DNA from 2 places in the Variovorax sp. PBS-H4 genome. Region 1 is predicted to be linked to the other one. Evidence: predicted binding sites of a transcription regulator. Region 1 holds the regulator's gene; the other holds the start of a gene.
What was found. Region 1 encodes NrdR, which represses ribonucleotide reductase genes. Its sites were predicted from a motif close to CACNANATNTNGTG; they were not measured.
Positions count from the first base shown of each region.

Region 1 (15,295 bases):
ACCCGACAAGGCGCCTAAAACGGTCGAGAACTTCCTGCAGTACGTGCGGGACAAGCACTACGACGGCACGGTGTTCCACCGCGTGATCGACGGGTTCATGATCCAGGGCGGCGGCTTCACGCCCGAGCTGAAGCAGAAGCCCACACGCGCGCCGGTCCCGCTGGAGGCGAGCAACGGCTTGAAGAACGACAAGTACACGATCGCGATGGCGCGCACCGCCAACCCCAACTCGGCGACCTCGCAGTTCTTCATCAACGTGAACGACAACGCGATGCTCAACGCACCCAATCCCGACGGCCACGGCTACACCGTGTTCGGCAAGGTCGTCGCGGGCACCGAGGTGGTCGACAAAATCCGCGCCGTGCGCACGGGCAACAAGAGCGGCATGCAAGACGTGCCGCTCGAAAGCGTCACCATTCAATCCGCCACCGTGGCGAACTAAAGCCAATCAACAAGGAGCCCTCATGAGCAACCCCCAAGTCGAACTGCACATCAAGGACCAAGGCGTCATCACGCTCGAACTCGACCAGGACAAGGCGCCGAAGACGGTCGAGAATTTCCTCGCCTACGTCACCAAGGGCCACTACGACAACACGGTGTTCCACCGCGTCATCCCTGGCTTCATGGTGCAAGGCGGCGGCTTCGAACCGGGCATGTCGCAGAAGCCGACGGGCGCCGAGGTCCAGAACGAGGCCAACAACGGCCTGAAGAACGACAACTACACGGTCGCCATGGCCCGCACCAGCGCGCCGCATTCGGCCACGGCCCAGTTCTTCATCAATGTGGCCGACAACGGTTTCTTGAACCACACCGCGCCCTCCGCCCAAGGCTGGGGCTATGCCGTGTTCGGGAAGGTGGTCGGTGGCAAGGAAGTGGTCGACAAGATCAAGGCGGTGAAGACCGGGCGCAAGGGCTTCCACGATGACGTGCCGCTGGAAGACGTGGTCATCGAGAAGGCTGTCATCAAAGGCTGAGGATGACCGCCTTCGCCGAGCTCGTGGCTCCTGCGGCGTGGCGCACGGTCGATCTGATCTCCGACCTCCACCTGCAGTCCTCGGACACGGCGACCTTCGAGGCGTGGCGCGGTTATCTGCAGACCACACCGGCGGATGCCATCTTCATCCTGGGCGATCTGTTCGAGGTCTGGGTCGGCGACGACGCGGCCACCGAGCCCGGCTTCGAGGCGCAATGCGCGCAGGTGCTGCGCGAAGCCGCCACGCGCCGGCCGTTGTTCTTCATGCATGGCAACCGCGACTTCCTGGTCGGTCCCGCCTTTGCCGAGCAATGCGGCATGCGGTTGGTCGACGATCCAACGGTGCTGGCCTTGCACGACAGACGCTGGCTCCTGAGCCATGGCGATCTTCTCTGTCTCGAAGACACCGAGTACCTGCGCTTCCGTGCTGAAGTGCGCGCTCCTGCCTGGCGCAGTGCGTTCCTTGCGCGGCCGCTGGCGCAGCGCCGCGCCCTTGCGCGTTCGATGCGCGCGCAGAGCGAGGACCGCAAGCGCACCCCCGGCGTGGTCTGGGCCGATGTCGATGCCGATGCCGCGCGCACGTGGTTGCAGCAAGCTGGCGCGACGACGTTGATTCACGGGCACACGCACTGGCCCGCAACGCATGAGCTTGGCGACGGCCTGGAGCGCATCGTGCTGAGCGACTGGGACTTGAAGGCACATCCGGCGCGTGCGCAGTTGCTGTGCCTGTCGAGCGCGGGCGCGCAACGCGTCGACTTGCGCTGATGTTCAGCTGGCTGCGCGGGCTGCGCGCCCCGCCCCCGATTCCCGATGCGGCCTGGCGGGCCACGCTGCTGCGCTACCTTTTTCTGGCCGACCGCTCCGGTCGCGATATAGAGCGCCTGCGCCGCCTCGCCGCTGAGTTCCTGCGCGACAAGGAATTTCACGGCGCCCATGGCTTCGTCATCACCGACGAGGTCGCGCTCGCGGTAGCGGCGCAAGCCGTGCTGCCGGTGTTGCACTTGCCGGCCGGCCTGCGCTGGTATGACGACTTCGTGGGCATCGTGATCCACCCTTCCGAGGCCGTGGCGCGGCGCAAGACGGTCGACGAGACCGGCGTTGTCCACGAATACGACGAAATCGTGGCCGGCGAAGCGATGGACCGCGGCCCGGTGATGCTCAGCTGGCAGGACGTACTGGCGGGCAGCGTCACGCAGGACGCGGGCTACAACGTGGTGATCCACGAATTCGCCCACAAGATCGACATGAAGAGCGGTGAAGCCGATGGCTGCCCGCCGCTCCCCTCGGGCTTTGCGGGCACGTCGACCGCGCGCGACGCGCGAGGTGCCTGGTTCGCGGTGCTGCAGCCGGCCTACGAGGACTTTCGCGAGAGAACCATCGTCGCCGAGCGCTTTGGCGGCCCGGCGCCGTGGCTCGACGCTTACGGCGCCACATCGCCGGGCGAATTCTTTGCCGTGGCCTGCGAGGCCTACTTCGTGAACCGCGCCAAGCTGGCTTCCGAATTCGCCGGCCTGGTCACCCTGTTCGACGAATTCTTCAAACGCCCATCCTCGGCAGCCTAGGCACCGGGCGCAGGCTCCTACCCTTACTTGCGCAGGAGCGCCTTGAGCGCGTTCTGCAGGCGCCGCGCCGAGGCGGCGTCGTGCGCGGCGGCGAGCACTGTGCCTGCATCCTGGCCCCAGGTCTGCGCCGGTGCGGGATCGCCGCGGCGCGTCAGCAGCTTCAGCTGCAGGGCGCGACGCGCTTCGAGTTGCTCGGCCGGCGTCGGCACCTCGGCCGCCATTTCCAGCCGCAACAGCGCCTCGGCGACGGCATCGGGTTTTGCCGAGGGACTGGAGGCCAGGGCCTGCGACCACTGCCCGCGGACCGCAGGCGAGACGACGCGGCCCAGCTCCTGCACGCTGGGCAGCTTCGTCGCATCGCGCTGCTCCCATGCGCCCAGCACCTGCGTCAGCGCCTCACCGTGGGCCTGGGCGGCAAGCTTGCGCAAGGCTTGGTCGGCGCGCTCCAGCGCTTCACGTTGAGCACGGAAAGCGGCGTCACCGAGTCGGGGGCCACGCTCCTCGCGCTGCGGACGATCGCCGAAGCGGCCGGCGCCGGGACCCCGGTCGCCGGCACGCGGCGGTCGATCGTTGCCGCGGCCGGGAGGGCCGCTGCGGCCGTCGCGGCGATCGCCGCCGAAACGGCTGTTGCCGCGTCCCCCCGGCAGCGCTTCGGCCTTCTTGTTGCCGGGCCGGTCATCGCCACGCACGGCAATCACGGGCTTGGGTGCGGGCTTCGGGGGCGCCACGGGCGTTGGTGCGGCCTCTGACTCGGCGTTGCCGGCGTCGGCGCGCGCCGACGCATCGGCACCATCGGCCGGCGCCACCAAGTCGGGCGTCGACGTTGAGCCTTCTTCGGCGCCCGATGGGGGCGAAGCCTCGGCGTCGGCTCCCGCGGGGGCCTGCTGGGCGCTCTCGCCGAACTCGGCAGCCGCCTGGGCCGGTGCTACCACCCCGGTCGCGCCCACGGAAGGGCCGTCCGTGGCGGCTGGCTTGTCAGCGACTGCGGCCTTGGGTGCCGGCGGTGCCTCGCCGCGCAAGGCGGCCTCGAGCTGGGCCACCGCAGCACGGATCTTCTGGGCATCCCCCGTGGCGTTCGCGGCCTCCACCGCCTTCGAGGCGTCGAGCACATAACGGTCATGCTCGCTCATCGCCGCCGCCGCCTTCTCACGTTCAGCGCTCTTCCGATTGAAGGCCTCGTCGATCGGTGCCCGGAACGCGTCCCAGAGCTTCTGTTCCTGCCGGCGGTCGAGCGGCACGCCCTGCGCCTCGGCCTGCCAACGCTGCTGCAGCGCCTTGACGGCATCGATACGCAACATGGGCGCAGCGCCAAGTTCGGCGGCCTCGGCAATCATGCCCTGGCGACGCTCAATGCTGGCCTTCTGTGCCGCTTCGAAAGGTGCTCTTGCGGCGCCGAATGCAGCGTTCCACTGGGGCTGGAGCTCGGCGAACACCTTTTCGCCCACGTGGCCTGCATCGCGCCAGCGATCAGCAAACTGGTGCAGCGCCCGGTTGCAGGCCTTGAGGTCGGTGCTGCCGACCTGCGCCTCGGCCCAGGCTTTCACCTCTTCGATCAAGGCCAGGCGCTGGGCACGGTGCTCGGCCGCATCGGCCCGCACCTTGTCGAGCCAGGCCTCGACGACCTTGTGGGCTTCATTGCATGCTTCATCGAAGCGTTTCCACAGCGCATGGTTTGGCACGCCGCCCTGGTCAGCCTGCTTCCATTGTTCGCGAAGGCTACGCAGCGTCTCCTGCATCTTGCGCCCGCCCAGGGCCTGGCCTTCGGGGCGCTTGAGCAGTGCCTCGGCCTTGGCCACGAGATCCTCACGCACCTTGTCGGCGCTCCAGCGCTGCCACCCTTCGAGCTCGCCGGCCGCCACCAGGGCTGCATGGACGCGCGCCTCGAGAGCCGCGTCGACCATCTTGCCGTGCTCCTTGAGCACGGCGCGCAACGCTGCGGCGGCGCCGGCACTGGCCTTGCCGTGGCCTTCGGCGGTTTCCTGCTCTAGCTTGGCCAGCGCGGCCTCCACAGCCGCCTGGGCTGCGGCGCGCTTCTCGGGATCGACCTTCGGCGACGGCGGCTTTTGCTGGGCGGGCTGCACCTCGGGCGCACCGCCGCGCGCAATGCGCAGCTCGTCGGCCCACACCGGCACGGGCGGCAGGGGCGCCGCGGCGTCCTCGGCGGCGGCCACGGTCTGGGCCAGCGCTTGGTGGAACGCGTCGGACACCACCAGCAGCTGGGCCTTGGACGATTCCAGCTGCGGCGCGAACTTTGCGTCCAGGCTGTTCCAGTTGGGATCGGCAGCGATCTCGTCGGCCTGCTGCTGCCAATGCGCCACGTCTGCGCGCAGCGATTCTTCGGCAGCCTGGGCGTCGCGCCAGCTCTTGGTCGACAGCACCTCGAAGCGCTGGGCCAGCAACACAGCCGCTTCACGGTGCACCTGGGCACGGTGCTGGAGGTCCTCGATCCCCTTCACGCGCTCGGCAAGCCGGGCCTTGAAGCTCGCCAACGGCTCGCGCGACAAGGGGGCGCCCGCCTTGGCAGCATCGCGCTGCCAAGCCAGCGCATCGGCGATGTTGAGCTTGGGCTGGGCCAAGAGCACTTCCGCCTTCTGCGCCCATTCGGCGGCAATGGCTTCCTGGCCGCGAACCCGCTTGAGCTCGTCGAGCTTCTCTCGCAGGAGGCGCGCGGCGCCCTTGTCGCGGCCGCTGAGTTCCTTGAAAACCTCCTGCATCTGCTCGGACGCCGGATTGCCCGCCAGCCAGTCGCGGATGCGCTGCGCACGCTCCCCCGAGGTCGGTGCAGTGAAGGCGCCGCCCGTCATCGTGTCGAGGGACTGGAGGTCGTGGGGCTTGGTCGATGTTGAGGTCACGCGCGAATAAAACCTGATCTGTAGAAAGAAAAGCGAAGGCGCCGGCATTTGCCGGCGCACGCCGCTATTTTCGCCGACTTGCGGCGCGTAGGGTCAGCGGGTGGCCAGATTCAGTTCGGCCCCGGGTTTCCAGTCGGCATCGCCGGCACGGGTGCGCACCGCGCCGAGGAACAGCCGCTCGCTCGGCAGCTTCTGGGCCAGCAGGTAGTCGCGTACAGCGGCGCCGCGCTCGACGGCGAGCTGCCGTATGGCCTCTTCGTCGACCGGAATACTCGCCATCAGCAGATCTTCCATCTCCTTGGTCGGGACGTCCTTGGCCAGGCCGATCACATTGCGGGGCTTGGTCTTGAGGTCGGCACGGTTGTAGACAGCGGCCAGCAGCTCCGGGTACTCCGCATCGGTAACCGGCGCGACATCGGCCGCATTCTGGTTGCCACGCACTGCAGCGCGGCGCTTCTCGGCCTGGGCGAGCTGGCGCACACGCTGGCGCTGATAGGCCTCGCGCTCCTGCTCGAGGCTGGCGGTGCCCACCACCGTCATGCGCAGTGCAGGCCGGTCGGCCAGCGCCTTGGCGACCTTGTCCAGGCTCTGCTTCGCCTCGGCCGACAGCACCGCGCTGCCGGGCGCGAAGGCGATGGTGCTCGAATCCCCGCCGCCGCCGCCGAGACCACCCGTCAGCAGCGCGAAGGGTGCCGTCGCGGCCTTGACGATCAGGTTCACCACTGCCTTCAGGATCAGGGGACCGAGGCTGAACTGCGGATCGTTGAGCGATCCGCTGATCGGGAAGTCGATGTCGATGACGCCGTTGCGGTCGGCCAGCAGGGCAACGGCGAGCCGCACCGGCAGGCTGTTGGGGGCACCCTGCACCTCGTCACCGAATTGCAGCTGGTTCAACACCAGCTTGTTGGTGGCGGTGAGCTGGCCATCGGGGGCAATCTTGTAGTTCACGTCCATGCTGAGCTTGCCGCGCTCGATGCCGTGTCCCGCGTAGCGCACCGAATAAGGCGACAGCGGCGGCAGGTCGAGCTCGCGCATCTTCGCCGTGATGTCGAGCTCCAGGGGCTTGGCCAGCGGATTGAGCTTGCCGGTGATCTCCAGCGAGGCCGTCTGCTGGGCCTTGCCGCGCAGCTCGAGGTCTGCCAGGGCCGGCCGTTCGCCCTGCGGCTTGGACGAGAAGGCACTGAGCTTGCCGGTGAGCTCGCTGAGGTCGGCCGAGTAGTTGGGCTTGACGAACAAATCGCTGAAATCGATCCGCCCGTTCACCAGGCTCATCGGACCGAAGTTGATGACCGGCGCGGGTCCGCTGCTGTCGGATTCCGGGGCTTTCGCTGCCGCTGCCGGGATCGCCGCAGCCGGCGCCGTCGGACCCCCGCCGACCATCGCTTCCGCGGAAACGGGGGCCCCTGCGGAAGGAGCCGCGGGCTTCCTGGCGATGGTGGTCGTCGCGGTGCCTCCCAGGCTGCGCCGCGTAGTGGCCACGGCGCCCGGCTCCGGCGCCTGAGCCGGCTGCCCAGGCTTCCTGGTCAAATCCTGCAGGTTGAGCCTGCCGGTCGGGTCGATGATCACTCGCGCGAAGAAGTCGGTGAGCGCGGTTTCGCGCACGTCCACCGTCAGTGGCGCCTTGGGAACCAGAGTGACCTGCAGCCCGCGCAGACTCAGAGTTTTCCAGCTCAGCAGCTGGTTGCTGCGATTCCCGAGCCCGGGCGACTGCGTCAACGTCGCGCTGTTGGCGCGGAAATCGTCCAGCGTCGTGTCACCGGCCAGCTTCACGCTCATGCCCGCAGGCGCCGCGGTGTACTTGACCGTGCCGCGGTAGCTCGCAAAGGCCCGGCGGATGTCGATATTGAGTGCGTCCGCGTAGTACGCCTTGAAGGCATGCGCCGGGACGGAGGCCACTTCCAGCCGCCCCTCGGCCGCCACCGGCGCGAGCACGACCGTGCCCTTGTAATCGAATCGTCCGGGCTCGGCGCGGCCGGCGGCGATGCGCCCGGACAGCTGCAACGGCGAGGCGGTAGCGGTGTTGGGCGCGATCTTCTGGGCGTCGAGCTTCAGGGCGCTGATCTCGAAAGCGACCGGCGTCGCGCCGGCCTTGTCCGAATAGGACAGCGCACCGTTGTCGACCGCCACGGTGCCGATCGACAGCTCCCAAGGCCTGGCGGCGGCGCCGGCTGCCTTCGCATCCTTGGGGTTGACGATCTTGGTGCTCGCATCGGCGGGCTGGCTGCCGTTGGATGGCGCCTTGAGCCAGCGTTCGAACATCCAGCGCTTCTCCTTGTCGCGCTCGACCTGGACCTTGGGGCTGCTGGCGCTGAACGAGGCGATGTTCAGCGTGTGCTTTGTCATGTCGACTTCTGCATCGGCCAGTTCGAAGCGTCCCGCGCTGGCCAGCGTGGTCTTGGCCTGGGTCAAGGCCAGCCCGTCGAGGGCGACGCGGCCGGCCTTGAACTTGAGCTCGGCCGGAGTCCAGGCGACGTCGATCTTGCCGCTCAGTTTTCCGTCGAGCGTCGGCTCCAGGCTCTGCGCGAGATACGGCGCAGCCAGCCAAAGCGGCAAGGCTTCGACCTCGGCCTGCACCTTCGCAGCCTTGTCGGTCGCCTCGCCGCCGAACTTGAGGGCTGCGCCCCCCACTGCCGTGGAGCCATTGAAGACAGCTGGCTTTTCCATGGGCCAGGCGATGCCGCTGGCGTCGAACTGAAGCTGCTTCATGTCGATCGCCGCCGCTGGCTGGACGGTCTGGTCGCGCCAGCCGACTTCGCCACCAGACAGCGCCAGCTTGTCGACCTGCACGCGCCAGCCCGGCGCTGGCGCTGATGGCTTGGCGCCCGCCTCTGAGTTCGGCGGGGCGCCGGTCGCAGGCGCCTGACCCGGTGCTCCGGCGGCCTCGCCGGCAGGCAGCAGGTTGAGCCGCCCAGCCGCGTCGCGCGCCACCACCAATTGCGGCGCGGCGAGTGCGACATCGCTCAGGTGCACCACCCGCTCCAAAGGCCGCACATCGGCCAGCGCCAGCTTGAGGGAGTCGAAGCGAAGCAGGTCGCGCGCCTTGGAATCCGCCAGTTGGACGGCATGCGCCGCTACGGTCCCGGTGATCTTCAGGCCGGTGGTGGTTGTCTGCGCAAAATCGATCTTCAGGTCCGCATCCAGCTTGCCTGCCTGCAGCGCGACCGGCAGCCCGCCGGGGATATAGCCCAGGTAAGGGGCCAGGTCCAGGTCCTTGAAGTTGATCTGCGCATCGGTCTTGCGGTCGTCCGCGAATGGCGTGCTCGAGGCGGCCGAATCGAAGGCGCTGCCGTTGAGCACGAAGGCCAGCTTGGGCTCGGTCTTGATCTCGCGCTGGGAAGGCAGGTTGCTCAGGAGCGGCACCTTGAGCACGAAGTCGCGCAGCTCATGCTTGCGCTTGACCGCCTGATCATCGAAATCGACCGACCCGTTGGTGATGGCGATGTTGTAGACCGAGAAGCGCGGCGGTTCGCCCTTGGGCGCCTCTGGGGCGCTGGCCAGCCGGGCCAGGATGTCATCGATGTCGTACTTGCCGTCCGCCTGGTGCGTCAGCAGCACGGCGGGAGCATCGATGGTGAGGGCGTCGATCACCGGGGCGAGGCGCAAGATCGACTGCAGCTCGGCATCGGCATAGATGCGGCTGACCGCGAGTTGCGATCGGCTGCCGTCGGCCGTTGCGATGCGCAGCTCGTCGAGCGCAAGCTCGAGCGTCCACGGTTTGAAGTCGATCTTGCCTACCGTTACTTGGCGGCCCAGCTTTTCGCTGGCGATCTTCTCGATCTGGCTCTTGGCGATTGGCGGCACGGCCAACCAGGCAACGAGCCAAAACACGAGCAGCACCAGCAAAGCCAGCACCGCACGCCTCACCCACTTGTTTTGTTTCAGCGAAGCAGCATTCATCGGACGGCGAGTGTGCCCCAAACCGACAAAGCCTCCCACAAAGAAGAAAGCCCGGAGACCTGACTGAAGTCTGGCCTCCGGGCTCGATGGCGGGCGCCACGCCCATGCCATCTTTTCGCTCGATCGGAAGTTGGATGTTCCGATCATGCCGGCAGCAAGAGATTGCCACCATCAGACCTCGGCCACCGAACCGTTCGAGAAATTCTCTCCCGGTTACCGGCCTTGGTTAACCGCCTGATGACTCAGGCCATCAAAGCGTATGCGGGCTGTCGCCAGAATGCAAATGAGCTTTTCAATGGACGAGCGTCGGGCGATTTCGCAGTTCCAATGCAAAGAACTATCATAAAAGATTGTTTCCTTATTCTTGACCGGATATTAAGCGACTTCTAAAATTCGCGCTGCTGAAGCCGCACCTTTGCGGCCGGATCTTGTCCTACACCCGCTGCCGAATACTTTCGGCTTAATCAGGCAGCCGCGACTCAACCTCTCGCGCGGCACCTGACTCATACCAATCCACAAGCGCCGTCTTCGACCAATGCCTTTTGGGCTTTGCGACTCGGGGCCCGCACAAAGGAGGAAGAGCGATGAAACAGGCGTTTGATGCCACGGCCCGCGGGCTGCGGACTTTCATGTCCGACGTGGCCGAAGGCTTTTTCGAAGTGAGCCACAACGGCTTTGCCCTGCTCGGCTTGGCCATCGTCTTCGGCGTGCTGGCGCTTGCCGCACGTCCGGATCTGCGCCAGTCCGGCGAAGAGCAGCTGATGGGCTGGCTCCAGTCGCGCAAGCCGCCGCCCGAGGTCTCGGACCTGGAGCCCACGGCCATTGACCGCACGACGGCGGCCAGCCCGAGTGAGCTGCCAAAGCCGCAGGCCGCTGTTGCCTACTGGCTGAGCAAGAAGTACCGCGTGGCGGTCGAGCCGTTGAGCGTGCTGGTGTCCGAGGCGTTCGAAATCGGCAAGCGGACCAAGCTCGATCCCACGTTGATCCTGGCGATCATGGCCGTCGAGTCCAGCTTCAATCCCTTTGCCCAAAGCCATGTCGGTGCCCAGGGCCTGATGCAGGTGATGACCCAGATACACGGCGAGAAGTACGAAAGCGCCGGCGGCACCCTGACCGCCTTCGACCCTGTCACCAACATGCGCGTCGGCGTAAAGGTGCTGCAGGAGTGCATCGCGCGGGCAGGTTCGCTCGAAGGCGGCCTCAAGTACTACGTGGGTGCAGCCAACCTGCCGGACGACGGCGGCTATGCCGGCAAGGTCATGGCCGAGCATGCGCGACTGCAGCTCGTGGTCGCCGGACGCGCGCCTTCCACCATCGCCACTCCGACACCGCCCGGCATGCGTACGCAGCCCCTGCCGGTCGTGGCACCGGCGAAGCCGGAGGGCACCAGCCCGCAGAAGGTCGCGCTCGCGTCGGATCTTTAGGCTTTTTTGCGGCGGCGCATGAAGCCGTCGGCTACACTCGCACCGCACGCGACTGGCGATAGGCGCCGCACCTCTTCGGGTGCCATGCGCTGACGTGGATGACCACTGGGAAGCGTGCCGCCTGCGGCGCCGAGCAGGCGTTTCCGCCGTTCGCCTGGGCAGCCCTTGTTTGTTTGAAGAACAAGGACCATCCGTCTTAAGGACTGCCATGTACAACCGTCAAAACCTGGTCGAACAGACCGATCCCGAAATCTGGGCCGCCATCCAGGCGGAGCACGCCCGCCAAGAACAGCACATCGAGCTGATCGCAAGCGAGAACTACGCTTCCCCGGCCGTCATGGCCGCGCAAGGCTCCCAGCTCACCAACAAATACGCCGAGGGATACCCTGGCAAGCGCTACTACGGCGGCTGCGAGCATGTCGACGTGGCCGAGCAACTGGCTATCGACCGCGTCAAGCAGTTGTTCCGCGCCGATGCAGCCAACGTGCAGGCCCATTGCGGCGCCTCGGCGAACGAGGCTGTGATGCTGGCCTTCCTCAAGCCTGGCGACACCATCATGGGCATGAGCCTGGCCGAAGGCGGTCATCTGACCCATGGCATGCCCCTCAACATGAGCGGCAAGTGGTTCAACGTCGTGAGCTACGGGCTCAACGACAAGGAAGAAATTGATTACGACGCGATGGAACGCAAGGCGCACGATGCCATGCCCAAGCTCATCATCGCCGGCGCCTCTGCGTATTCGCTGCGCATCGACTTCGAGCGCTTCGCCAAGGTGGCGAAGGACGTCGGGGCCATCTTCATGGTCGACATCGCCCACTACGCAGGCCTGGTCGCGGCCGGCGTGTACCCCAACCCCGTGCCGCACGCGGACGTGGTGACCTCCACCACCCACAAGAGCCTGCGCGGCCCGCGCGGCGGCATCATCCTGATGAAGTCGCAGCACGAGAAGGCCATCAACAGCGCGATCTTCCCTGGCCTGCAGGGCGGCCCGCTGATGCACGTGATTGCAGCCAAGGCAGTGGCCTTCAAGGAAGCGCTGTCGCCGGAATTCAAAACCTACCAGCAACAGGTCGTGAAGAACGCGCAGATCGTCGCCGAGACGCTGAGCGCGCGGGGCCTGCGCATCGTCAGCGGCCGCACGGAAAGCCACGTGATGCTGGTCGACCTGCGCGCAAAGGGCATCACCGGCAAGGAAGCCGAGGCCGTGCTGGGCAGTGCCCACATGACGATCAACAAGAACGCCATCCCCAACGACCCTGAGAAGCCGATGGTGACCAGCGGCGTGCGCATCGGCACGCCCGCCATGACCACGCGCGGCTTCAAGGACGAGGAGGCGCGAGCCACCGCCAACTTGATTGCCGACGTGCTGGACAACCCGCGCGACGCCGCCACCATCGAAGCGGTGCGCGCCAAGGTGCACGCGCTGACCAGCCGCTTCCCGGTCTACCGCTGATCACAAGCACATGGCGTCCGGATGAAGTGCCCTTTCTGCGGTCATCTCGAAACGCAGGTCGTCGAGACCCGCGTGTCGGAGGATGCCGACTTCGTGCGGCGCCGCCGGCAGTGCGGCACCTGCGAAAAGCGCTTCACCACCTACGAACGACCGGACGTCAACTTCCCGGTGGTGGTCAAGAAGGACGGCAGCCGCGCCGACTTCGACGCCAAGAAGGTCCGCGCCTCGATGATGCTGGCGCTGCGCAAGCGCCCAGTGAGCATCGAGCAGATCGACCACGCGCTGCTGCGCATCGAGCAGAAGCTGCTGTCCAGCGGATTGCGGGAAATCGAATCCACCAAGGTGGGCGAGCTCGTGATGCGCGAACTCAAGCGCATGGACAAGGTGGCTTACGTGCGCTTTGCCTCGGTGTATCGCAGCTTCGAAGACGTGGACGAGTTCAGGCAGTTGCTGCGGGATATCTGATTAACGCCAGCAATCGCTGGGTGTCAGGCCAGCTTGTTGGTCGGCAACACTCCGGAGTCCTGTGCTGTCGAGTCGCAGCTTTCCGCAGCGGTCACCCATCATTGACCCGGTTGGCACCGCCTCGAGATTGAAAGCGCTGGCGGTATGAGTGACGAACTGAATCGTATACGTTGCCGCCGCCCCCCCTCGCGGCACCGACGTCAATGCATCCGGAAGCGTCATGTCTGGATTTGTGCTGTCGTTGAGGACCTTCAGGAAACTGTCGTTCTGCGAATAAAAGCGCTGCATGTATTGCGCCACTTCCATGAGCTGCGCGCGCGCCTCGGCGCGCTTCGACTTGCGTACGGACTCGAGATAGCTTGGATAGGCGATCGCCGCCAGGATGGCGACGATCGCGACCACGATCATCACCTCGATAAGGGTAAAGCCCCTGTGGCGCCGGGGCGCTTGGTCAATGCTTGTGATCATTCTTTACTCAGTACGCAGGGGGCGTGATGATCTGACGCCATTGCCGCCTGATGGGTGTTCCTCCGAGGTTGGCCTGCTTGCTATCCGACGTACCGCCTCCTGCTCCCGAACCTTCAAGTCGAACCCGTGAAGTCCCAGGGATGTACACAACCGGGCGCCGTCCGATCGATGAAAAGTGCGCGACGGCGGCAGTTGCGTTGTCCGTGGATGTGAAAAGGCCGTCACTATTGGTGTCGAAGGTGGGCCCATCCCGGCCCGGCGCACCCGTGAAGGGGTCGAGTACAAAGGTATAGCCTTGGGGCTGTGTGGCAGTACAACCGGAGGCAACGCCGCCAGGCACCATGGTGTCGAAAATCACTCGACCCGATTCGAGCTGCGGCGCATAGATAAGGCGCTGACCGCTGGCAATCGTCATTCTGATCATCCAACCGCGTTTTCTGGCTGTGGCTCCGCTACCGTAGTCCACCCCGTTGTTGCTGATCGAGAAGTAGTCTCCCGTTCTATTGTCGATCGTCAGCGATTGAATCGTCTGCGTCACGAGGTCAGTAGGCTTCACGTCGCCGCCCGATAACGGCTTGTCCCAGACGCCGTAGAGACTTTTCTCGCTCGTGCTGGACGCGTCATCGCGCTCGAACAGCTTGCCTGTTCCCGCAAGCACCATCACGCCGCCAAGCGGATGAGGCATTACCGCCGGAGACGCGGTGAAAGACTCGGGCTGACCCGCGCTGTTCGTTGCAGAGAAAAGCGGCAATCCGGAGAAGGCTACCGTCCATTCAGAAGGAGTAGCGGATGACAGATCGAACTTCCACATATGGCCGGCGAGATCGCCGGCATAGGCAGCCACGATGCGCTTGTTGCTATCGCGCACAAGCTTCACTCCCCCAAGGCCGTTGGACATATCCGATCCGGCATTCAGCACTGCCACACGTGCTCCGGTGCGCGCATTGATCACGTACAGCTTCGCCCGCCCACTCGCGCTGTCATAGCCGTTGCCAGTGATGATGACCCAGGTGCCGTCCTGCATGACGCCTGTCTCCGGCGCCTGCAGCACATTGCCCAATTCGCTGTAGTCTGGATTGTCACTGTTGACTTCCCACAGGATGTCGGCAGCGCCAGGAGCCGATTTCAGGGCAGAGAGTGCTTCGGGGTCGCCACTCGTCAAAATAACCGGCACTGGCACATTGATCGCGAAGAGGCTTTTCGCCCCGGCACCTGTGCTGCCCACAACCACGTTTCGCCATTTGGCATCAATCGAGTCGTAAATGTCAGCCTCCGTCGATGGGCCGTCGACAAAGTATTGATGGTCATAAGCAGGATTTGCCAAATTCTTGAGTCGCCCCAGTACGCTGCGTGGGATGTAGGCAAAGCCTTCTACCCCGGAATTTGCATCGAACGCATGCAGCATTCCATCATTAGCTCCTACGAAGAGTTGGGGCATTCGAAATTTCTTGGTTTTCAAATACGCTAAATAACTGCTCCGCCCCGGCGCCGTTGACGGCAGAAAATCATATTGACTGTCAACAAGATCTTTCACCAAGATGGGAGTAGAATTGACAATATCACCCAACAACGAGATTCTCTTGCGGTAACTGACCGCCTCTCCGGACTGATCGCCGCGTATGTAATTGACAAGCCTGCCTGGATCGCTGGTAGCCAGCAAAGCCCGTGTTTCGTTATTCATCGCTGAGTCGAAAGCAACGCCAACGGAATTCGAGCTGAGTGTGTAGATATTTCGATGCTCATGAGCTGGTAAGACTTGCGAAGCAGACCATAGCTTGCTGCCATCCGCTAGTTTTTGAGCTTCAACTTCACCTATCCAGTCACCAGGCTTGTAGCTGGGAATGTACTTCACTGAATCGTCAGCAGAATAGCTTCGTCCTGAGACAGCAGTACCGGCTTCCCGGCCGCCACCGCCTACAATTGTTTCGACCATCGACTTCAGCGCGGCAGTGTATTCAGATACGCTGCTGGCGAGGGCGGACCTTCCTCGGCTGTTGACGGCCGCGTGCCAAAGGTCGTCCGCTCTTTCTGGAGATCCGGAGACCTGGGTCGAGCCCCAGCTTGTATTCCCCGCGGCCAAGCCTTGCCAATCATCTGGACGAAGTTTTCCCGCAATTCCCAAGCCAATCGTGTAGGTCACCAAGTGCTGCCAGAAGGCAGGATCCGACTCGCTCGGCGGCACATCATTCTTTAAATTGTCA
Region 1 is NZ_LR594675.1:3,446,907-3,462,201, forward strand. It holds gene E5CHR_RS16360 (peptidylprolyl isomerase) at 1-442, shown strand, start outside; gene E5CHR_RS16365 (peptidylprolyl isomerase) at 465-974, shown strand; gene E5CHR_RS16370 (UDP-2,3-diacylglucosamine diphosphatase) at 977-1,738, shown strand; gene E5CHR_RS16375 (zinc-dependent peptidase) at 1,738-2,535, shown strand; gene E5CHR_RS16380 (DUF349 domain-containing protein) at 2,559-5,387, opposite strand; gene E5CHR_RS16385 (DUF748 domain-containing protein) at 5,481-9,284, opposite strand; gene E5CHR_RS16390 (lytic transglycosylase domain-containing protein) at 9,869-10,708, shown strand; ZMP/ZTP riboswitch at 10,747-10,875, shown strand; gene glyA (serine hydroxymethyltransferase) at 10,917-12,161, shown strand; gene nrdR (transcriptional regulator NrdR) at 12,183-12,626, shown strand; gene E5CHR_RS16405 (type IV pilin protein) at 12,627-13,094, opposite strand; gene E5CHR_RS16410 (pilus assembly protein) at 13,102-15,295, opposite strand, start outside.

Region 2 (15,295 bases), 2.4 Mb from region 1:
GCGCCATCCACCGGGCCAGTGCGCGCGCCGAAAAGCCCTTCGTGGCGGTCAACTGCGGCGCCATTCCGGAGGCGCTGCTGGAATCGGAGCTCTTTGGCCATGTGAAAGGCGCCTTCACCGACGCGGTCGCCAATCACAAGGGGCTGTTCCAGCAGGCAGACGGCGGCACCCTGCTGCTCGACGAGATCGGCGACATGCCGCCGGCGCTGCAGGTCAAGCTGCTGCGCGTGCTGCAGGAGCACGCGGTGCGGCCGGTGGGCTCGACCCAGTCCATCGAAGTCGATGTGCGGATCATCTCCGCCACCCATCGCGACCTCGATGCCGCCATGGAGGCCGGGCAGTTCAGGGAAGACCTGTACTACCGCCTCAACGTGGTGACGCTCCACCTGCCGCCGCTGTCGGCGCGGCGCGAGGACATCCCGCTGCTGGCCAACCATTTTCTGAACCGGCTCTCGACCAAGTACGGCAAACGCCTTTCAGGTTTTGCGCCGGAAGCGCTCAAGGCACTGACCATGGCGCCGTGGCCGGGCAACGTGCGCCAGTTGTTCAACGTGGTCGAGCAGGTGTGTGCACTGTCGAGTTCGCCGCTGATTCCGCTGGCCCTGGTGCAGCGGGCGCTGCGCTCGCCCAGCGTCGAAGTCCAGACCTATGCCGAAGCCAAGCAGCGCTTCGAGCGCGAGTACCTTGTGGGCCTGCTCAAATTGACCGACGGCAACGTGGCGGACGCGGCCCGTCTGGCCGACCGCAACCGCACGGAGTTCTACCGGCTCCTCCAGAAGCACGGACTCACCCCCGGGCACTTCAAATCCGATGCCGCGTCGCCCGGCGGCGATGCTGTCGCTGACGAGCGACGGCCCTAAGTCGTTGATTTCGTTGGAGATTAACCGACGGTTTACCAAGGCTGTCGGGATCCGGCGACAGATTAGGGGTTTTTGGTGGCCTTTTGGTTTCAAAAACGGCCTGAGACAGCGCCCGCCCGACCCAACCCGTTGATCTGATTAGGTTTTTCGACGCTGGCACGGGGTTTGCCCTTAGAAGGGCATGACAGCACTCACCAGCCCATCTTTCGCACTGCGTCCGCAGCGCGACGGCCTGCGTCAAAAGCAGTTTTCCCTCCCCCGGCCCCGCGCCGCGGGTCATTCGCCGGCCGGCCTGGCCAACGGCGGCGGTGCGGCACCGGACTGTGTCTTCAAGCGTCTTCCGGCAATCGGCGACACGCCTTCCGTCGGCAAACAACGTTGATGAGTTGCACATGAAGCCCAACGATTTCTCCCAGCTCAATGTTCTCACCGAGGCGGATTTCTCCCCCCGCAGCCTGCTGCGCGAAGAACGCCATCCCAACTCGGTGACAGCGCCCCCGATCAACCGCGGCTCGATGACCCCCCGTCCCTGGCGCGGCTTCTGGAACAGCATCGGCACGGCGCTGCTGGTCAAGCTCGGCGCCGGTGGCAAGGCCGCAGCCGTCGCATCGCGCGCGCCGCAACGTTCCCAGGCATGGCAACGCGCGGCCCAGCAGCGCCGCATGGCCTTCATGGCGTTGACCGTGTTCAGTACGGTCGTCGCGTCGACGCTGTTCGCCCGCGTGCAGCCGGACTACGGCAATCTCTGGCTCGAGTACAGCCAGATCGCCCTCTACGGCCTGCTCTCGGGATGGGTGGTGACCGGTTTCGTGACTGCGCTCATGGGCTTCTATGTCTCGGTGCGCGGAGACAAGCATGCGCTGTCAGCCAGCCAGGTGGCCGACCATCCGATGAACCCGGAAGCGCGTACCGCGATCATCATGCCGATCTGCAACGAGGACGTGGCCACGGTCTTCGCCGGCCTGCGCGCCACCTGCGAATCCGTGGCGGCAACGGGTCATGCGCCGCAGTTCGACGTCTTCGTGCTGTCCGACAGCTACACGCCCGAGGTCGCAGCCGCCGAGCGCGCCGCCTGGGAAGATCTGCGCGCCGCGCTGGCCGACAACCCGAACCAGCCACAAGTCGAGGTGTATTACCGCCTGCGCAAGCGCCGCACCCACCGCAAGGCCGGCAACGTGGCCGACTTTTGCCGCCGCTGGGGCAAGGACTACCGCTACATGGTGGTGCTCGATGCCGACAGCGTGATGAGTGGCGACTGCCTGACTTCAATGGTCAAGCTGATGGAGGCCAATCCGTCCGCCGGCATCATCCAGACCGCGACGCAGGCCATCGGCCACGTCACCCTGCATGCCCGCGCCCAGCAATTCGCCTCCCGCGTGACGGGTCGCCTGTTCACACTGGGCATGCAGTTCTGGCAGCTCGGCGAGTCGCATTACTGGGGCCACAACGCCATCATCCGCGTCGAGCCCTTCATGCAGCATTGCGCGCTGGCGCCGATCAAGGGCACCGGCGGCATGGCGGGCGGCATCATGTCGCACGACTTCGTCGAGGCCGCGCTGATGCGCCGCGCCGGCTACCACGTGTGGCTGGTCGCCGACCTGGTCGGCAGTTACGAGCAGCAGCCGCCGGACTTGCTGGCAGAGCTGCAGCGTGACCGCCGCTGGTGCCAGGGCAACCTGCAGAACGCCCGCCTGATGGCGGAGCCCGGGCTGCACCCGGTGCACCGTGCGATGTTCGTGACCGGCACCATGGCTTATGCCTCGGCGCCGATGTGGCTCGCATTCCTCACGCTGGGCACCGCCTTGTGGCTGACCGGCTCGAGCGTGGTCACGCATTGGCTTGCAATGCCGATGGAACTGGCCGGCCTTTGGCTGTGGACCTTGTGCCTGCTGTTCCTGCCGCGCATGCTGGGCATTGCAGCGGTAGTGATGCGCCGCGAGCAACGCCAGTACGGCGGCGTCGGCGGCCTGCTCAAGAGCGCGGCCCTGGAAAGCGCGCTGGCCATCGTGCAGGCGCCGGTGCGGATGCTGGCGCATTCGCTGTTCGTGGTGGTGGCGCTGACCGGCATCAAGCTCGACTGGAAGTCGCCGCCGCGGGAAGCCGCCGCCGTGCCGTGGCGCATCGCTTTCAGCCAGCTCGCGCCGATGTCGCTGGTCATCGCTGCGCTGGCGGTAGGCATTGCGCTGATCGACGCCAGTGCGCTGGTCTGGCTGATGCCCGTGGGCCTGCCGCTGCTGCTCGCCGTCCCGCTGACGGTGCTGACGAGCCAGATCGCGCTCGGCAACGCCATGCGCGACCGGGGCTTCCTGGTGATTCCGGAAGAATCGCGTTCGCCGGCGGTGCTGCGCAGGGCTTGGATGCACGCTGTTCGGCTGGCGCGCGCCTGAGGGTTCGCCACCCACGAAAAAGCCCGCTCAAGAGCGGGCTTTTTCTTTGCGCCTCGCGCGAAAGCGCTGGTAGCGAAATCAGAAGCGCGGCATGCCGCCCCCGCCTCCGCCCATGCCGGGCAGGCCCTTCATGCCGCCCATGCGCTTCATCATCTTCATCAAACCGCCGCCCTTCATCTTCTTCATCATCTGCTGCATTTGCTCGAACTCGTTGAGCAGCCGGTTCACCTCCTGAACCTGCACCCCAGCCCCGGCCGCGATGCGGCGCTTGCGCGTCGCCTTGAGCAGCTCCGGCTTGCGCCGCTCCAGCGGCGTCATGCTGTTGATGATGCCTTCCTTGCGCCGGATGTCGCGTTCCGCGCGGGTCATGTCGGCATCGGTGGCCTTGGCGGCGAGCTGCTGCGGCAGCTTGTCCATGATGCTGGACAGTCCACCCATCTGCTTCATCTGCTGCAGCTGGCCGAGGAAGTCGTTCAGGTCGAAGCCCGCGCCGCTCTTGACCTTGGCCGCCAGCTTCTGTGCCGCCGCCACGTCGACGCCGGCAGTGACCTGTTCGACCAGCGCCACGATGTCGCCCATGCCGAGGATGCGGCCCGCATGGCGCTCGGCATCGAATACCTCCAGGCCGTCGATCTTCTCGCTGACACCGGCGAACTTGATCGGTACCCCTGTCACCTGCCGCACCGACAGCGCGGCGCCGCCACGCGAGTCGCCGTCGGTCTTGGTGAGGACGATGCCCGTCAGCGGCAGCGCTTCCTTGAAGGCCTTGGCGGTGTTGATCGCGTCCTGCCCCTGCATGGCATCGACCACGAACAGCGTCTCGACCGGGTTCAGTGCCGCGTGCAGTTGCTGGATCTCGTTCATCAGCACCTCGTCGATCGCAAGACGGCCGGCCGTGTCGACCAGCAGCACATCGAAGAAGTGGCGCTTGGCGTGATCGAGAGCGGCGCGGGCGATGTCGAGCGGCTTCTGCTCCGGCGTGCTCGGGAACCACTCGGCACCCGCCTGCTTCGTGACGGTCTTGAGCTGCTCGATGGCGGCCGGCCGATACACGTCGCCCGACACGGTCAGCACTTTCTTCTTGCGCTTCTCGATCAGATGCTTGGCCAGCTTGGCGGTGGTGGTGGTCTTGCCGGAGCCCTGCAAGCCGGCCATCAGGATCACGGCAGGCGGCTGCGCCACCAGGTTGATGTCAGCCACCCCCTCGCCCATGGTCGCGGCGAGCTCGCGGTTGACGATACCCACGAGCGCCTGGCCTGGCTTGAGCGAGCCCAGCACTTCCTGGCCCATGGCCTTGTCCTTGACGCGCGCCACGAAGTCGCGCACCACCGGCAGCGCGACGTCGGCCTCCAGCAGCGCCATGCGCACTTCGCGCAACATGTCCTGCACATTGCTTTCGGTGATGCGGGCCTGCCCGCTGACCTGCTTGACGAGGCGTGTGAATTTTTCGGTGAGGGCGCTGGCCATGGTGTTTCCCCGCGGGCGGGTTCGGTAGGTGGGGAGCGGGGGCGTCTTCTCGGAAATCGCGCAGAGGCGAGACGCTAAACTCCGGCCGATGATTTTAGCGATCCCCTCCCCACTCGGCGTGGCGCTGGGCATCGCCACCGCCGCTGCCTACGGCGCGACCGCCGCAGCCTCTTCATGGCTCGGTCGGCCGTCCACGCAATGGATGCTGGGCCTGGCCTGGGCGCTGCACGCCTGCGTGCTCGCCTGGTCGCTGGCCGGCGGCGATCCGCGCTTCGGCTTCGCGCCGGCACTCTCGGTCACTGCCTGGCTGGTGATGACCGTCTACGGCATCGAGAGCCGCCTCTATCCGCAGCTCAAGGTGCGGCGTTTGCTCGCGGTGTTAGGTGCGGCCGCCGTGCTGCTCGCGCTGGTATTTCCGGGCACGCCGCTGCACGTCTCGGCCTCGCCCTGGCTGCCGCTGCACCTGGCGCTGGGCATCGCGTCCTACGGCCTGTTCGGCGCGGCAGTCATCCACGCCTGGCTCATGACGCGGGCCGAGAAGCAGATGCGGTTGGCGACCGAACCGAAGGCCGGCGTGCCCCTGCTCACCATGGAGCGGCTGACCTTTCGCTTCGTAACCGCCGGCTTCGTGCTGCTGTCGGCCACCCTGCTCGCCGGCCTGCTGTTCAGCGAGCAGCTGTACGGCGCCAATGCGCGGGGCTGGAAATGGGACCACAAGACGGTGTTCTCGGTGCTCGCCTGGATCAGCTTCGCGGTGCTGCTGGTCGGCCGGGCACGCTTCGGCTGGCGCGGCCGCACCGCGCGGCGTGTGCTCTATGCCGGCGCGGCCCTGCTGCTGCTGGCCTATGTGGGCTCGCGCTTCGTCCTTGAGATAGTGCTGGGGCGCGCAGCGGCATGAAATACCTGCTTGTCCTCGCGGTCGTCCTGGTGGCGATATGGCTTTGGCGCAAGGGCCGGCGCGAAGAGCTGCAATCGCGCACGCGACCGCCCCCGCCTGCACCCGCACCAGGCAGCATTGCGCCGCCGCAAGCCATGCTGCGCTGCGCGCACTGCGGGCTGCACCTGCCGGCCGCTGACGCGCTGCGCGATGCGAACGGTACGGCTTACTGCAGCGCGGCGCACCGCCGGGCCGCAACGCACTGACCAAGGCCGATCGATGCGTCGCCGGGCCGTTTCCAAGGCGAACAGCACTGCAGGCCGCAGCACGGAAGGGGCCCGATGAGCACCTTCCTCTGGTCGCGCGCAGAGCCCGGGACCGACTGGACACCGCTCGACCACGCGGCCAGCCGCAATAGCTCGGCCCTGCTGCGCCTGTGGCGCGGCTTCATGACTGCGCGCAGCTTCGTCGCCGTCGTGCTGTTGTTGCTCCAGGCCGTGGTCATCGCGCTCGGGCAGGCCGTGCAGCCGATGGTCGTCGCGCTCACGGGTGGCTACCTGGTCGCCACTCTCCTGGTCGCGCGCTATGCGCACTTCCAGCCGCCGGTGCGGCGCTTCGGCACGGCCTGGCTGTCGACCATCGGCGTCGACCTGGTGGTCTTCAGCGCGCTGCAGTTGCTGCAGGTGGGCAGCATCAACTACACGCCGCTGTTCGCCCTGCCGGTGCTGATGGGCGCCGTTTTGGGCAACGGAGCCGTCGGCCTCGGCACCACGGCGATGGTCACGCTGTTGCTGCTGGCGCATGCCGGCTGGTATTGGCTGCAACAGCAAGCAGAACCTTCGGCGCGCTTCGTGCAGGCCGCGCTGACCGGCACAGGCCTGTTCGTGGTGGCGCTGCTCGCGCACGAGCTGGCGCGGCGCCTGATGCGCGAGGAGGCATTGGCGCAACGCAACCAGGGGACGGCCCAGATGCATGCCCTGGTGAACGACCTGGTGATCGAAACGCTTAGCGAAGGCGTGCTCGTGATCGACGCCAAAGGCCAGGTGCACGCAGCCAACCCCGCCGCCGACGCGATCCTCGGACAGGGACTGGCCCAGCTCGAACTGCCTTTCGTGCTGGGCGCGCACCCGGCCTGGATGCCGCTGGCCGCGATCGCGCGCAATACCTTCTCGCGGCGCACGTCGCAGTCGCGCGAGATCCCGATCGCGCAGGCCCAGGGCGCACCGCGCGAGGTGCGGGTGCGCACGCGGCTCACCCGCGCGGCAGAGCGTGGCATCGAGAGCCTGTGCGTCATGTTCCTGCAGGATCTGCGCGAACTCGAGGCGCGCATTCGCACGGAGAAGCTCGCGGCCATGGGGCGCATGTCGGCAGCGGTCGCGCACGAGATCCGCAACCCGCTTGCCGCGATCACGCAAGCCAGCGCGCTGCTGGGCGAGGACCTGGTCGATCCGGGCCACCGGCAGCTGACGACCATGGTCCAGCAGAATGCACAGCGGCTGTCGCGCATCGTCGACGACGTGCTCGACGTCGCGCGGGCCCGCCAACAGCGGGTGCTGCCGCTCGGCGAGCAGCTGGTGCTCGATCCGACGGTACGCACGCTGGCCGAGGAGTGGGTGCAGCAAACGCAGCGCCAGGGCGTGCTGCTGGTGCTGGAGGCGCCCGGCAGCGTGGTGCGCTTCGACATCGAGCACTTGCGGCGCATCCTTGTCAACCTGCTCGACAACGCGGCGCGCTACGCGGGCGCGCGCGACGGCTCGATCCAGGTGACGACGCGGCTGAACGCGGCCGGCCGTGCCAGCCTCCAGGTGTGGAGCGACGGCGCGCCGCTGGAGCCCGCGGTGCAGCGCCATCTGTTCGAGCCCTTCTTTTCGTCCGAGAGCCGCTCCAGCGGCCTCGGCCTCTACCTGTGCCGCGAGCTGTGCGAGCGCCACGGCGCCACCATCGGCTACGAGCGCCGCGCCCTGCCGGCAGGCGGGCCGGAGGGCAACGAATTCGCTGTCGTCTTCATGCCGGGGGAAGCAGGGCTGACACAATAGCGCCGTGAGCAGCCTCAACCCGCCCGGACCGCGCCCCGCACAGATCCTGGTCGTCGACGACGAGCCCGACCTGCGCACGCTCTACGAGCTCACGCTGCTGCGCGAAGGCTACCGCGTCGAGGCGGCCGGCAGCGTGGCGGAGGCACGTGAACATCTGGACGCGGGCCGCTTCGATGCCGTCATTACCGACATGCGCCTGCCCGACGGGCTCGGCATGGAGATCCTGCAGCGCATCCAGCAGGAGCAGCGCAGCGAGCGCTGCGTCGTGATGACGGCTTACGGTTCGGCCGAGAACGCGGTAGAGGCCCTGAAGGCGGGCGCTTTCGATTACCTGACCAAGCCGGTCGACCTGAAGCAGTTCCGTACGGTCGTGGCTTCGGCGGTGCAGGCGCAGCGTGCGCCCGCGCGGCCGGTGCGCACCGCGGAGGGTCACGGCACCAAGCTGGCAGCGGCTGTCGGCAACGCTGGCACAGCGGCGCTCGAAAGGCTGGTGGGCACCTCGGAGCCGATGCGCCAGGTCAAGTCGCGCATCGCGAAGGTCGCGCGTGGCATGGCGCCGGTGCTGGTGCGCGGCGAGTCCGGCACCGGCAAGGAGTTGGCAGCGCGGGCGGTGCATGCGTGCAGCCAGCGCAGCGATGGCCCCTTCGTTGCGGTCAACTGCGGCGCCATTCCCGAGAACCTGCTCGAGGCTGAATTCTTCGGCGCCAGGAAAGGCTCCTACACCGGTTCCTCCCAGGACCGCGACGGCTATTTCCAGGCCGCTCGCGGCGGCACGCTCTTCCTCGATGAGATCGGCGACCTGCCGCTGGCCATGCAGTCCAAGCTGCTGCGCGCCATCCAGGAACGCAGCGTGCGGCCGATCGGGTCGACCCAGGAAGACACCGTCGACGTGCGCATCGTGAGCGCCACCCACAAGGACCTTCAGGCCGAGGTGCAAGCCGGCCGCTTCCGCCAGGATCTGTTCTACCGGCTCAACGTGATCGAGATTGCGGTGCCCGCGCTGCGCGAGCGCCGTGAGGACCTGCCGGCGCTCTGTGAGGCGCTGCTCGCCCGGATTGCGCGCGACGCCGGGATGCCGATTCCGGCGCTGTCTCCCGAGGTGCTGCAGCGGCTGTCGCAGCATCCGCTCAACGGCAACGTGCGCGAGCTGGAGAACCTGCTGCACCGCGCCGTTGCCCTGAGCGACGGCGATGTGCTGCACATCGATGTCTCGAGCGCCGCGGCGCCGCCGGACCCGGCGAGCCCGTCGCCCGTCAGTGCGGTGCAGGCACCGGCCGAACAACCGCAGGCGGCACCGAGTGCGGCGAAACCCGCTGCGGTCCCGAACGACCTGCAAAGTTATCTGGATCAGCAGGAACGCGAGATCCTCGTGCGCGCGCTGCAGGAAAGCGGCTTCAACCGCACCGCGGCCGCGGCGCGCCTGGGCCTGAGCCTTCGGCAGATCCGCTACCGCATTGCGCGCCTGGGCATTGCGACCCCCGGCGGCGAAGAGAACAATGGCAGCGGCGCCGACGACTGATGCCCGCAGCGCGGAGCTCTGGCAAGACGGCTGGTACCGATTCGCGCGATCGCTGCGCTCGCCCAACTTCGGACCGCGTCCGGCGGGCGCGCAGATCGACCTGATCGTGCTGCACTCCATCAGCCTCCCGCCCGGGCGCTATGGCGGCGACGAGGTGCAGCGGCTCTTCACGAACATGTTGGACTGGGATGCGCACCCCTACTTCGACCGCATTCGCGGCCTCGAGGTCTCGGCCCATTTCTATGTGCGCCGCAATGGCGAGCTCTGGCAGTTCGTGAGCTGCGACGACCGCGCCTGGCATGCCGGGCCTTCGTTCTGGCGTGGCCGCCCCAACTGCAACGACGATTCGATCGGCATCGAGCTCGAGGGCCTGGAGGGCGAGGGCTTCGAGTCGGCGCAATACGAAACCCTGACCAGTCTCTGTCCCGCCATCGCGCAGCGCTACGCCATCGCCTTCGTCGCGGGTCACGAGCACATCGCGCCAGGCCGGAAGGCGGACCCGGGCAGCGGCTTCGACTGGCTGCTTCTGCAACAGCATCTGGGCTGGCAGCGCACCATGTTCCCCGACGCGGTCAGGGCACGCTGAATTTTTTCAATCTTCACCTCAGGCCCGATGCGGCGGCGCCACGTCGCGGTCCGCGGCCGTCGCTTGCAGCCCCTCAGCAACCATGCGCCTTCCAGGCCCAAATGCGTGCGCAAGGCGCATGGAGAGCGGCGCGCGCTAAGGTCTTTCAGCAACGATGCGGCATAACTCGTCATCCGGGCCATTTCCCAGCCGGATGCATGCCATTGAACTACAAGGAAAACACTACATCTAGTGGGTTGTGGCCCTCACAGACCCCAGATATAGTGTGCCCTGCCCCGTGCTCCGCACCGACCCCCGGTCAAACCGGCACGGCAGCCCCAACAAGAATTCCCCAACAGAGGACCGAATGCAAACTGCCCAGAACCATCCCGCCACGCTCCGCGCCGTTCCCTCGACGCCGCAACAAGCCCGTGACAAGGCCGGCTCACCCGCCGGCAATGCGCTCGCCAACTACCAGATCATTCGCCGCAATGGCGCGGTCGTTCCTTTCGAGCCGAACAAGATCGCGATCGCGATGATGAAGGCGTTTCTTGCGGTGCACGGCACGCAGGGTGCCGCCTCCGCCAGCGTGCGCGAAACAGTCGATACGCTGACCCAGGGCGTGGTGCGCGCCATGCTGCGCTCGCGCCCCGGCGGCGGTACCTTCCATATCGAGGATGTGCAAGACCAGGTCGAGCTGGGCCTGATGCGCGGTGGCCATCACGAGATCGCCCGCGCCTATGTGCTGTACCGCGAGCGCCGCGCCCAGGAGCGTTCCAAGCAGGGCGAGCAGGATGCGCCGATCGCGGTCTCCACGCTGCACGTGCTCGACCGCGGCGAGCGCGTGGCGCTCGACCTCAACGAGCTCAAGGGGCTGATCGCGTCCGCCTGCGCCGGCCTGGGCGAGAGCATCACCGATGGACCGATCGTGGCCGAGACCATGCGCAACCTCTACGACGGCGTGCCGCTCGACGAGGTGTACAAGGCCTCCATCCTCGCTGCCCGCACCCTGATCGAGAAGGACCCCGACTACACCTTCGCCACCGCGCGCCTGCTGCTGCACACGATCTTCAAGGAAGTGGTCGGCCGCGAAGTGCCCCCCGCCGAGCGCGCCCAGGCCTACGCAGACAACTTCCCGCTGTTCATCAAGAAGGGCGTGGACAACGAGCTGCTCGACGAAAAGCTGCAGCAGTACGACCTGGCCCGCCTGGGCGCTGCGCTCAAGCCCGAACGCGACCTGCAGTTCGACTATCTCGGCCTGCAGACGCTGTACGACCGCTACTTCCTGCACGTGCGCAAGACCCGCATCGAGCTGCCGCAGGCCTTCTTCATGCGCGTGGCCATGGGGCTGGCGCTGAACGAGATCGACCGCGAGGCACGCGCGATCGAGTTCTACGAAGTGCTGTCCTCCTTCGACTTCATGTCCAGCACGCCCACGCTGTTCAACAGCGGCACGCTGCGCTCGCAGCTCTCCAGCTGCTACCTGACCACGGTGCCCGACGACCTCGACGGCATCTACGAGTCCATCAAGGAAAACGCCCTGCTCTCCAAGTTCGCGGGCGGCCTGGGCAATGACTGGACCCGCGTGCGCGCGCTCGGCAGCCACATCAAGGGCACCAACGGCGAATCGCAAGGCGTGGTTCCCTTCCTCAAGGTCGTGAACGACACGGCGGTCGCGGTCAACCAGGGCGGCAAGCGCAAGGGCGCGGTCTGCACCTACCTCGAAACGTGGCACCTCGACATCGAGGAGTTCCTGGAGCTGCGCAAGAACACAGGCGACGACCGCCGCCGCACGCACGACATGAACACGGCGAACTGGATTCCCGACCTGTTCATGCGCCGCGTCATGGAAAAGGGCAACTGGACGCTGTTTTCACCGTCCAGCGTGCCCGACCTGCACGACAAGTTCGGCGCCGACTTCGAGGCCGCCTACGTGGCGTATGAAGACAAGGCCGCGCGCGGCGAGATCAAGCCCAGCCGCACAGTGCAGGCCACCGACCTCTGGCGCAAGATGCTCACGATGCTGTTCGAGACCGGCCATCCCTGGATCACCTTCAAGGACGCCTGCAACGTGCGTTCGCCTCAGCAGCACGCCGGCGTGGTCCACTCGTCCAATCTCTGCACCGAGATCACGCTCAACACCAGCGACACCGAAACGGCCGTCTGCAACCTGGGCTCGGTCAACCTGCTGCAGCACCTGAAGGATGGCAAGGTCGACCAGGAAAAGCTGCAACGCACGGTCGCGACGGCGATGCGCATGCTCGACAACGTGATCGACATCAACTACTACGCGGTGAAGAAGGCGCGCGATTCCAACCTGCGCCATCGTCCGGTCGGCCTGGGCCTGATGGGCTTCCAGGACGCGCTGTACGAGCTGCGCATCCCCTACGCTTCGCAGGAAGCAGTGCAGTTCGCCGACGAGTCGATGGAAGCGATCTGCTACCACGCCTATTGGGCGTCGACCGAACTGGCCCGCGAGCGCGGCCGCTATTCCAGCTACAAGGGCTCGCTGTGGGACAAGGGCGTGCTCCCGCCCGACACGCTGGACCTGCTCGAAAAGGCGCGCGGCGGCTACGTCGAGGTCGACCGCTCGTCCACGCTCGACTGGGACGCGCTGCGCCAGAAGATCAAGGCCGACGGCATGCGCAATTCCAACTGCGTCGCCATCGCGCCGACTGCCACTATCTCCAACATCATCGGCGTGGACGCCTCGATCGAGCCCTGCTTCGGCAATCTCTCGGTGAAGTCCAACCTCTCCGGCGAGTTCACCGTGATCAACCACTACCTGGTGCGCGATCTGAAGCGCCTGGGCCTGTGGGACGACGTGATGGTGATGGACCTCAAGCACTTCGACGGCTCGTTGCGCCCGATCGATCGCGTGCCGCAAGACGTGAAGGCGCTCTATGCAACTGCGTTCGAGATCGAGACCACCTGGCTGGTCGAGGCGGCCGCGCGCCGCCAGAAGTGGATCGACCAGGCGCAGTCGCTGAACATCTACATGGCCGGCGCCTCGGGCAAGAAGCTCGACGACACCTACAAGCTCGCGTGGCTGCGTGGCCTGAAGACCACCTACTACCTGCGTACGCAGAGCGCCACGCACGCCGAGAAGTCGACAGTTCAATCGGGCCGGCTCAACGCGGTGTCCTCGGGCGGCTCGATGGATGCGCCTTCATCGAGCATGAGCGCGCTCGAAGCGGCTGCGGCGGCTGCGCAGGCACAGCTCAGTGCGATGCCGGCCACCGACATCGCCTTCTGCGGCGTCGACGATCCGACGTGCGAAGCATGCCAGTGATGTCGGCGTGAAGACGCAGCGATTCGCGGCATCGCCCGACAAATGACGATGCAAGCGAACAACATAACGGCAACATAAATAGAGCGCGATGTGAAGAGCACTTTGCAACTCACATCGTTGCTCACATAATTTGAGCATTGGATTTTTCTATGTTGACCTGGGACGAAGAAGTCAAGCCCTCCTTGCCAAAGGATCTGCAACAAGGCATGCGGCAACCATCGAGCAGCGACGCGCAAGCCAGCCGCTCGATGGAGCATCCGACTTCGCAAACAGCGCCCGCCCTCGCTTCCCTTCCGCGCAAGCTCGATGATGGCGCTGTCGCCCGCACGCAGCAGCCGGCGCCCGCCATGCCTGCCGCACGCCGCGTCAAGGCGGCCGACAAGCGCATCATCAATGGCCAGACGGACGTCAACCAGTTGGTGCCGTTCAAGTACAAGTGGGCATGGGAGAAGTACCTCGCCACCTGTGCCAACCACTGGATGCCGCAGGAAGTGAACATGACGCGCGACATCGCGCTCTGGAAAGACCCGAACGGCCTGAGCGAGGACGAGCGCCGAATCGTCAAGCGCAACCTCGGCTTCTTCGTGACGGCCGACTCGCTGGCTGCCAACAACATCGTGCTGGGCACCTACCGCCACATCACGGCCCCCGAATGCCGCCAGTTCCTGCTGCGCCAGGCCTTCGAGGAGGCGATTCACACGCACGCTTACCAGTACATCGTCGAGTCGCTGGGCCTGGACGAGAGCGAAATCTTCAACGCCTACAACGAGGTGCCGTCGATCCGCGAGAAGGACCAGTTCCTCATCCCCTTCATCGACGCCATCAGCGACCCGAACTTCCACACCGGCACGCACGAGAACGACCAGACGCTGCTCAAGTCGCTGATCGTCTTCGCCTGCCTGATGGAAGGCTTGTTCTTCTACGTCGGCTTCACGCAGATCCTCGCGCTGGGCCGCCAGAACAAGATGACCGGTGCCGCCGAGCAGTACCAGTACATCCTGCGCGACGAGTCGATGCACTGCAATTTCGGCATCGACCTGATCAACCAGCTCAAGCTCGAGAACCCCCACCTCTGGACCGCGGAGTTCAAGGCGGAGATCAAGGCCCTCTTCCTGAAGGCCGTTGAACTCGAGTACCGCTACGCCGAAGACACCATGCCCCGCGGCGTCCTCGGCATGAATGCCTCCATGTTCAAGGGCTACCTGCGCTACATCGCCAACCGGCGGGCACAGCAGATTGGCCTGGAAACGCTCTTCCCGAATGAGGAAAACCCTTTCCCCTGGATGAGCGAAATGATTGACCTGAAGAAGGAGCGCAACTTCTTCGAGACCCGGGTGATCGAGTATCAATCGGGTGGTGCGCTTTCCTGGGATTGAATAGTTCCGACAAGAAAAATGGATTCAAGAATAGCCATCACCGTCGACATGCACCGGAGAGTGCGGCGGCGGTGATGGCACAGGTGTTCATGGCGCTGGAGCTCGATCCAACGCCATGAATCGCTTCGCGATGACCAACATGCGTGGAGTGCTTCAAAGGTTGATTTTTTCAACTTGATCAAGGAGAAAAGAGAAATGGCAACTGCAAAGAAAGCGCCGGCTAAGAAAGCCGCTGCAAAGAAGGCTCCGGCCAAGAAGGTCGCTGCTGCCAAGAAGGCACCGGCCAAGAAGGTCGCAGCGAAGAAGGCTCCTGCCAAGAAGGTAGCGGCCAAGAAGGCACCGGCGAAGAAGGCCGCAGCGAAGAAGGCTCCTGCCAAGAAGGTAGCGGCCAAGAAGGCACCGGCAAAGAAGGCCGCAGCGAAGAAGGCTCCTGCCAAGAAGGCGGCAGCCAAGAAGGCGCCGGCGAAAAAGGCCGCAGCGAAGAAGGCTCCTGCCAAGAAGGCCCCCGCGAAAAAGGCCGCAGCCAAGAAGCCCGCCGCCAAGAAAGCAGCGAAAAAGCCTGCTGCCAAGAAGGCCGCGAAAGCGCCCGCCAAGGCCGCCGTAACGCCTGCACCTGCAGCGCAAACGACGCTGAACCCCCAGGCAGCCTGGCCGTTCCCCACGGCCAGCAAGCCCTGAGTCGCTCAGCAGCCTTGAAGGCAAAAGCCCGGCACTTCGGTGCCGGGCTTTTTTTATTTCAGATCAAGGCTCAGAGTCCGAGCGACTGGCGATCCACCTGATAGTTCTGCGGCCCGCGCTGCGCGATCTTGAGTGCGCCAAGACGATTGCCGAGAGCGGCACAGCGCGAGAGCGGCCAACCCTGCTCCAGCCCGTACAGCAGCGCGCCGCGCCAGGCATCGCCGCAGCCCGTGGGCTC
Region 2 is NZ_LR594675.1:1,033,146-1,048,440, reverse strand. It holds gene E5CHR_RS04990 (sigma 54-interacting transcriptional regulator) at 1-860, shown strand, start outside; gene mdoH (glucans biosynthesis glucosyltransferase MdoH) at 1,253-3,247, shown strand; gene ffh (signal recognition particle protein) at 3,326-4,714, opposite strand; gene E5CHR_RS04975 (cytochrome C assembly family protein) at 4,803-5,612, shown strand; gene E5CHR_RS04970 (PP0621 family protein) at 5,609-5,857, shown strand; gene E5CHR_RS04965 (sensor histidine kinase) at 5,933-7,627, shown strand; gene E5CHR_RS04960 (sigma-54-dependent transcriptional regulator) at 7,632-9,146, shown strand; gene ampD (1,6-anhydro-N-acetylmuramyl-L-alanine amidase AmpD) at 9,124-9,732, shown strand; gene E5CHR_RS04950 (ribonucleoside-diphosphate reductase subunit alpha) at 10,079-13,003, shown strand; gene E5CHR_RS04945 (ribonucleotide-diphosphate reductase subunit beta) at 13,153-14,379, shown strand; gene E5CHR_RS04940 (histone H1-like DNA-binding protein) at 14,575-15,057, shown strand; gene E5CHR_RS04935 (carbohydrate kinase family protein) at 15,128-15,295, opposite strand, start outside.
Region 2: a site for NrdR is predicted at 9,953-9,966, ahead of E5CHR_RS04950 (ribonucleoside-diphosphate reductase subunit alpha). Genes of this name have one in related genera too.